Regions from separate parts of the Pseudomonas asplenii genome, predicted to be linked through region 3. Evidence: riboswitches for the same ligand, from Rfam matches in the RefSeq annotation. Region 3 holds a riboswitch; each other region holds the start of a gene.
The links. A riboswitch is a leader RNA that binds a small molecule or an ion and turns the genes downstream of it on or off. The one in region 3 is predicted to bind cobalamin.
Positions count from the first base shown of each region.

Region 1: linked by a shared signal. The riboswitch ahead of cobW (cobalamin biosynthesis protein CobW) and the one ahead of BLU37_RS21950 (CbtB domain-containing protein) in region 3 are both predicted to bind cobalamin.
Region 2: linked by a shared signal. The riboswitch ahead of cobO (cob(I)yrinic acid a,c-diamide adenosyltransferase) and the one ahead of BLU37_RS21950 (CbtB domain-containing protein) in region 3 are both predicted to bind cobalamin.

Region 1 is NZ_LT629777.1:4,487,665-4,489,925, forward strand. Features, by position in the region: gene BLU37_RS20340 (glycosyltransferase) at 1-859, opposite strand, end outside; cobalamin riboswitch at 951-1,157, shown strand; gene cobW (cobalamin biosynthesis protein CobW) at 1,257-2,261, shown strand, end outside.
Region 2 is NZ_LT629777.1:3,095,257-3,097,517, reverse strand. Features, by position in the region: gene BLU37_RS14180 (cobyrinate a,c-diamide synthase) at 1-494, opposite strand, end outside; gene cobO (cob(I)yrinic acid a,c-diamide adenosyltransferase) at 491-1,102, opposite strand; cobalamin riboswitch at 1,186-1,405, opposite strand; gene BLU37_RS14170 (hypothetical protein) at 1,565-2,143, shown strand; gene BLU37_RS14165 (PQQ-dependent sugar dehydrogenase) at 2,217-2,261, shown strand, end outside.
Region 3 is NZ_LT629777.1:4,966,132-4,968,392, forward strand. Features, by position in the region: gene BLU37_RS21940 (response regulator) at 1-185, opposite strand, end outside; gene BLU37_RS21945 (response regulator) at 434-790, shown strand; cobalamin riboswitch at 922-1,145, shown strand; gene BLU37_RS21950 (CbtB domain-containing protein) at 1,240-1,425, shown strand; gene BLU37_RS21955 (CbtA family protein) at 1,448-2,158, shown strand; gene BLU37_RS21960 (cobalamin biosynthesis protein) at 2,155-2,261, shown strand, end outside.

The sequences.
Region 1 (2,261 bases), 480 kb from region 3:
CCTCCAGGGCGTCTTCGGCCCAGTTCAGCACGTGAAAACCCTGGGCCGGGTTATGCAGTGCGGTGGCCTTGGGCGGTGTATAGGCGCCATAGACATGCAATTGTGCGCTTGGCAGCTGCTGGCGGATCAACGGCCAGAGGGTGGTTTTCATCCAGAGCACCGCATCCCAGTTCGGCGCGTGACGGAAATTGCCGATGCTCAGGAAGTGCGCGCGCTCCTCGAAGGGGCGGAACGCAGCAGGTGGCTCGAGCATCAGCGGGCACCAGTGCAGCAGCGCTGGCGGTAGTCGGAACTGCTCGGTCAGCAAGCGGATCTCGACATCGGAAATCATCAGGCTCAGGTCCGAACGGTAGATCGCCGCGATTTCCCGTTGGGCCTGGTCGGTATAGCTCATCAACTCGAAGACTTCCGGCAGGTCCGGGGCGAACAGCGCGCTGAAGTCATTCGGGTCCTGATCGGCCTTCAGGCGTTCCTTGAGCTGCTGCTGGCGGGCATCGCGCAGGCTTTGCAGGTCTGCGGTTTCCAGCACGCGCAGGGCGTCGGGGCAGTGCTTTTCGACCCGCCAGCCGAACTGCTCCTCCATCATGAACCGGTCGAACAGCACCACGTCCGGGCGCAGGGCGCTGATGAACGTGTCGAAACTGCTGTTGTTGAGTTCGATGGCCTGTTCGTCGATGCCCAGGCTGCGCAGGTCGGCCTTGTGTTCGCCGACACTGGCCGGGCTGGCGAAGGTGATGTGCCAGCCCGCCGCGAGGAAACTCTCGAGAATCTGCATCATGTGCCCACCCGCAGCCGAGGAACGGGGCTCGGGCCAGACATAACCGATGACCAGGACGGTGGTGGTGTCGGTGGCACTCATGGGCAGCGATTCCTTGAAACGGGCAGGGCGGGAGAAAGGGGCGCAATTAAACCACAGCGGCCGTCGAGATTGACCTGTTCCCGCGCACTGCGTAGCCTTGCAGCTTCGAGGTTCTTCGGCGTCCGGCCGAAGCTAAGATGGGAACGCGGCAAGCCGCGGCTGCCCCCGCAACTGTAAGCGGTACGAGTGTCTTGCCTGGCCACTGCCCCTCGGGGTGGGAAGGCGCAAGACCCGGTGATCGAGCGACTGCCGACACCCAACCGCGAGCCAGGAGACCTGCCTCGTCACAGAATTTCACTTAAACCGGGCGGGGTGATCCGGTGGCGAACCTATCCGCGCCTGTTCCGGGCGGCGGTTCTCGTCCCGTATGCCCGCTATTTTGCCAAGGGGCATCCCGATGAAAACACTGGCCAAGCTTCCCGTCACCATCGTCACCGGCTTCCTCGGTTCGGGCAAGACCACCTTGCTGCGCCATATGCTGGACAATGCCCAGGGCCGTCGCATCGCCGTGATCGTCAACGAGTTCGGCGAACTCGGCATCGACGGCGAAATCCTCAAGCAATGCTCCATCGGTTGTACCGAAGAAGAGGCGGTTGGCCGTGTGTTCGAGCTGGCCAACGGTTGCCTGTGCTGCACCGTGCAGGAAGAGTTCTTCCCGGTGATGCGCGAGTTGGTGGCTCGGCGTGGCGATCTTGACCATATCCTCATCGAAACCTCCGGCCTGGCGCTGCCCAAGCCGCTGGTCCAGGCTTTCCAGTGGCCGGAAATCCGCAGCGCCTGCACGGTCGATGCGGTGATTACCGTGGTCGACAGTCCGGCCGTGGCCGCCGGCACCTTCGCCGCGTTCCCCGACCAGGTGGACGCCCAGCGCAAACTCGATCCGAACCTGGATCACGAGTCGCCGCTGCACGAACTGTTCGCCGACCAGTTGTCGAGCGCCGACCTGGTGATCCTCAACAAGGCTGACCTGATCGCCGCCGAAGACCTGGCCAGGGTGCGCCTGGAAGTCGCCGAGGAACTGCCGCCAGCAGTGAAAATCGTCGAGGCCAGCAGCGGTCGCCTGCCGCTGGACGTGCTGCTCGGTCTGGGAGCCGGCTCCGAAGAGCACATCGACGGTCGCCACAGTCACCATGATCATCACCACGACGGCGACGATCATGACGACCACGATCACGATGCCTTCGACTCGATCTCCATCGACCTGCCACAAGCTGACGAAAGTCTGCTGCTCGATGCCCTGACGCAACTGGTGATCAAGCATGGCATTCTGCGGATCAAGGGTTTCGCGGCGATTCCGAACAAGCCGATGCGCCTGCTGATCCAGGGCGTAGGCAGCCGTTTCGACAAGCACTTCGACCGCGCCTGGGGCGCTGACGAGCCGCGCGTCACCCGCCTGGTGCTG
Region 2 (2,261 bases), 1.9 Mb from region 3:
AGGCTGCCTTCGAGCAGTTGGGCATGACGCTGGGTGCCGACCCGGTTGGCCAGTACACCGGCAAACGGCAGGTCCGGCTGGTAGCGCGCCAGGCCCAGGGCCAATGCACCGAATGTCTGGGCCATGGCCGTACCATCGATCACCGCCAGCACCGGTACGCCAAAGTGCCGTGCCAGATCAGCGCTCGATGGCGTACCGTCGAAGAGCCCCATGACGCCCTCGATCAGGATCAGATCGGCCTCGCCAGCGGCTTCCCAGAGCAGCCGGCGGCTCTCCTCGGCCCCCACCATCCACAGGTCGAGCTGGTACACCGGCGCACCACTGGCACGCTCGTGAATCATCGGGTCGAGAAAGTCCGGGCCACACTTGAACACCCGGACCTTGCGCCCCTGGCTACGGTGCAACCGCGCCAGGGCCGCCGTCACCGTGGTCTTGCCCTGGCCGGAAGCCGGCGCGGCGATCAGCACCGCCGGGCAATGACGCGCTTGACTCATAGTTCGATGCCTTTCTGCGCCTTGATCCCGGCCTGGAATGCATGCTTGAGCAGGCCCATTTCGGTGACGGTATCAGCCAGCTCGATCAGTTCCGGCCTGGCCCCACGCCCGGTGACCAGCACGTGCTGCATCGGTGGCCGGGCCTGCAGATCGCCGAGGACCTGGTCCAGGTCCAGATAGCCGTGCTTGAGGGCGATGTTCAACTCGTCGAGCACCACCAGACCGATCTGCGGATTGGCGAGCATTTCCCGCGAGACCGCCCAGGCAGCTTCGGCGGCGGCGATGTCACGCTGGCGGTCCTGGGTTTCCCAGGTAAAGCCCTCGCCCATCACATGAAAACGCACCTGCTCGGGGAAGCGGCGGAAAAACAGCTCTTCCCCCGTACTGTTACGCCCCTTGATGAACTGCACCACGCCACACTGCATGCCATGGCCCATGGCTCGGGCGAGCATGCCAAACGCCGAACTGCTCTTGCCCTTGCCGTTGCCGGTCAGTACCAGCAGCAGACCACATTCGTTCGGGGCGTTGGCGATACGCTCGTCGATCACCGCCTTCTTGCGCTGCATACGCGCCAAGTGGCGCTCGTCTCGATCGGGGGATTCGTTCATGGCAGCTCTCCGTTGGGGCTGAATAAGGCAAACGGCGGGCAGACACAGGCACGGCCGAAGCCGTCCAGCATCGCCCGCCGTGACGCTGTGGGATGGATCAGGCCGGTCTCCGGGCTCATGAGTGGCGCGAACGCGGGACCACGCGCCTTCCCATGCCGTCGGCACAGTGGCGAAAAGCGCAGTCTTGACTCATTTACCGTTGCGGGGGCAGCGCCGGGATCGCACCTGTCTGAGGGCTCACCGGCTTCCCTGTTTCACTCTGTCGACGGATCGCCACAGAGCACCTGAAACAATCGGCGAAGGTTAGAGGGTTGGGGGTGGAGCGTCAAATAAAGCCGAGGAGTGCGCCGTTGATCAAAAGACGACGCGGATCAATAAACCGGCGCCAGAATTTGTGTCACACTGAAAAAAAGTGATATCAAATAGCCATAACCCGATCAATAACAACAAGGGGTGAGCAGCATGCAAGGCTTGACGATCAGCAACCCGAAACTGGAATTCCTGCGCCCCGCCCTGGAACGTTGGTCAGACTGCATTGACCGCTATAACCAGATACTTGGCGACGGCCAGGCGCCTTACTGGTTCAACGAGCGCGCCAGCCTGGGCTTGCTGTCAGCCGCAGCCTGGGCGGCCGAGATGGTGACCCTGGAGCATTTCCAGACCCGCAAGCAGGCCGAAGAGGATGATCGCAACGGACGCTGCGACCTGCATATCGCCACGCCGGACGCCTCGGCGTATATCCGGGCCAGCCAGCGCTGGCCGCGGTTCAACAACCTGAACCTGATGCCGGCCCTGCTCGATGTGGCCAGTGATGCGAAAAAGGTCAGCTATCCCCATCACCTGAAGCTCGGCTGCCTGTTCGTCTCGCCCTTCAAACCCCAGCAGAGCCCGAGCCCGGAAGACATGCAGGATATGGTCGACGACCTGCAAAAGGCCAACAGCTGCGCCGTGGCCTGGTACTTTCCCTATCCCTACCGCAAGCTGCACAACGAGGCCGGTCACTACCATCCCGGCATCGCCATGCTGTTCAAGGAGGCCTGAGCAAAACGATTGAACCTGCGCCGACTACGCTTCTCTACTTCTAGACCAGCGTAAGCATCGACGGAGATTCAGCATGTTCCAGCAGAAACACGCCCTGATCATTCTGCTCGCCAGTGGA
Region 3 (2,261 bases):
ATCGCTTCGTTGACGTTATTGATCACCCTATCCGTGTGCTGCACCCACTGGATCACTGAGAGCAGGTAAGTGATCAGAGAGACGAAAAACACCGCACTGAGCACACCCACCCCCAGCGGCAGGCTGACGTTGCGACTCAGGAGTTTGCGGAAGCTGTGCTCATCAACCGAAGACGGTGAATTCATTTCGGGCCCCGGAGGAAGTCTTGAAAATTAAGGAGTTTGCCGTAATTCTGAAAAAAAGATTCATCTTTCTCACAGCGTAGAAGGCATTTTCCGGCAGTGCACTGCCCAGCATCAACCAGACCCGCTATGCTGCCACACTTATACAGCTAATGTTTTTTGTATAAGAAAGAGAACGAGTAGCGCTTCGCCGCTGACCAATACAAGAGACAGGCAATCCTGTCCCGCCTTCATTTTTTGGGAAAACCATTATGTCTGCAGCCCGCTCCACCATCCTCGTTGTCGAAGACGACGCCATTGTCCGCATGTTGATTGTCGATGTGCTGGAGGAACTGGAGTTCACGGTGCTGGAAGCCGGTGACAGCGATACAGCGCTGGAGATTCTCAATGACCCCACCACGTCCATCGATCTGTTGATGACCGATGTCGGCCTGCCCGGCATGGATGGCCGTGACTTGGCGAAAACGGCACGGCAGATGCGCCCAGACCTGTCGATTCTGTTTGCCAGCGGCTACGCCGAAAGCATCGAGGTACCCGAGGGAATGCAGGTGATCGGCAAGCCATTTTCTATCGATAAATTGAGATATAAGATCAAAAGTATCATTTAATTAACTGTTTTTATTGAATTTTTTATTCTAGAAATCACTTTAAGTTGAGCTTTTCACCTGACATCAAACGCTGTCCTGTGTACATGTCGGCGCGTCTTGGGCTCAGTTGACGCACGGACGCGAGCATGCTTTCCTACCCGCCTGTTCTGGGTGCCCTTCACAGGGTGAAACGGGAAACCGGTGCGTCGGCTGATACTTCATCATGCCTGACCAGTCCGGTGCTGCCCCCGCAACGGTAAGCGAGAGAAGCGTCAGATCCACTGTGCCATCACGGCATGGGAAGGCGACGCCAGAAGGTTCGAGCCATGCTGAACCCCTCGCGAGCCCGGAGACCGGCCCGGAAAATCGAATAACAAACCTGCGGTGGGCAGGCGCTGTTGAAACCTCCGGGCCCGACCCGCGAGGTTTTCTTGCGCTTGGCCGCCTGCTGACATTTCAGAGGGAGCGCCATGTCCATTACCGTCGCCAGCCATTCCGGCACCACCACATCGACCCTGAGCCAACGTCTCGTTGCCGCCATCGGCGCCAGCGTATTGGGCGTGTTGCTGGTGTATTTCGCCGGCTTCTCGCACATCGACGCCGTTCACAACGCGGCCCACGACACGCGCCACAGCGCAGCCTTCCCGTGCCACTGAGTCGCGAGCCGAGAACATTCCGATGATCAAGCGTATTGCTCAAACCGCGGGCTTCAGCGGACTGCTGGCCGCGCTGCTGCTGACCCTGCTGCAAAGCTTCTGGGTCGCACCGCTGATTCTCCAGGCAGAGACCTACGAGAAGGCACCGGCCAGCGAAGCCCATGAACACACCGGCGCCGCCATGGCCGGCCACAGTCATGAAGGCCACGCTGAAGAGGCATGGGAGCCGAAAGATGGCTGGCAGCGCGTGCTGTCCACCACCGGAGGCAATCTGGTGGTCGCGGTCGGTTTCGCCCTGATGCTCGCCGGCCTCTATACCTTGCGCGCGCCCAATCGCACCGCCCAAGGACTGCTATGGGGACTGGCCGGTTACGCGACGTTCTGCCTGGCGCCAACTCTGGGCCTGCCACCGGAACTGCCCGGCACCGCAGCAGCGGACCTGCTGCAACGGCAGATCTGGTGGGCCAGTACTGCGGCGTCCACTGCAGTGGCCATTGCCCTGCTCGTCTTCGGTCGGCACTGGGCGCTGAAGTTGCTGGGCGTGGCGATTGTCGTGGTGCCCCATGTGATCGGTGCACCGCAACCCGAGGTGCACTCCAGCCTGGCGCCGCAAGCACTGGAAGCGCAATTCAAGATCGCCTCGCAACTGACCAACGCGGTGTTCTGGCTGGCCCTGGGCCTGATCAGCGCCTGGCTGTTCCGCCGCAAGAACGACGCCCAATACCCGGCATGACAACGCTCCAGGCGAAGCCAACCCTCGCGGCGGGTTTCGGCTGCCGGCAGGGCTGCGAGGCGTCCGTCCTGTTGCAGTTGCTGGAAAACGCCCTGCTGGCTCA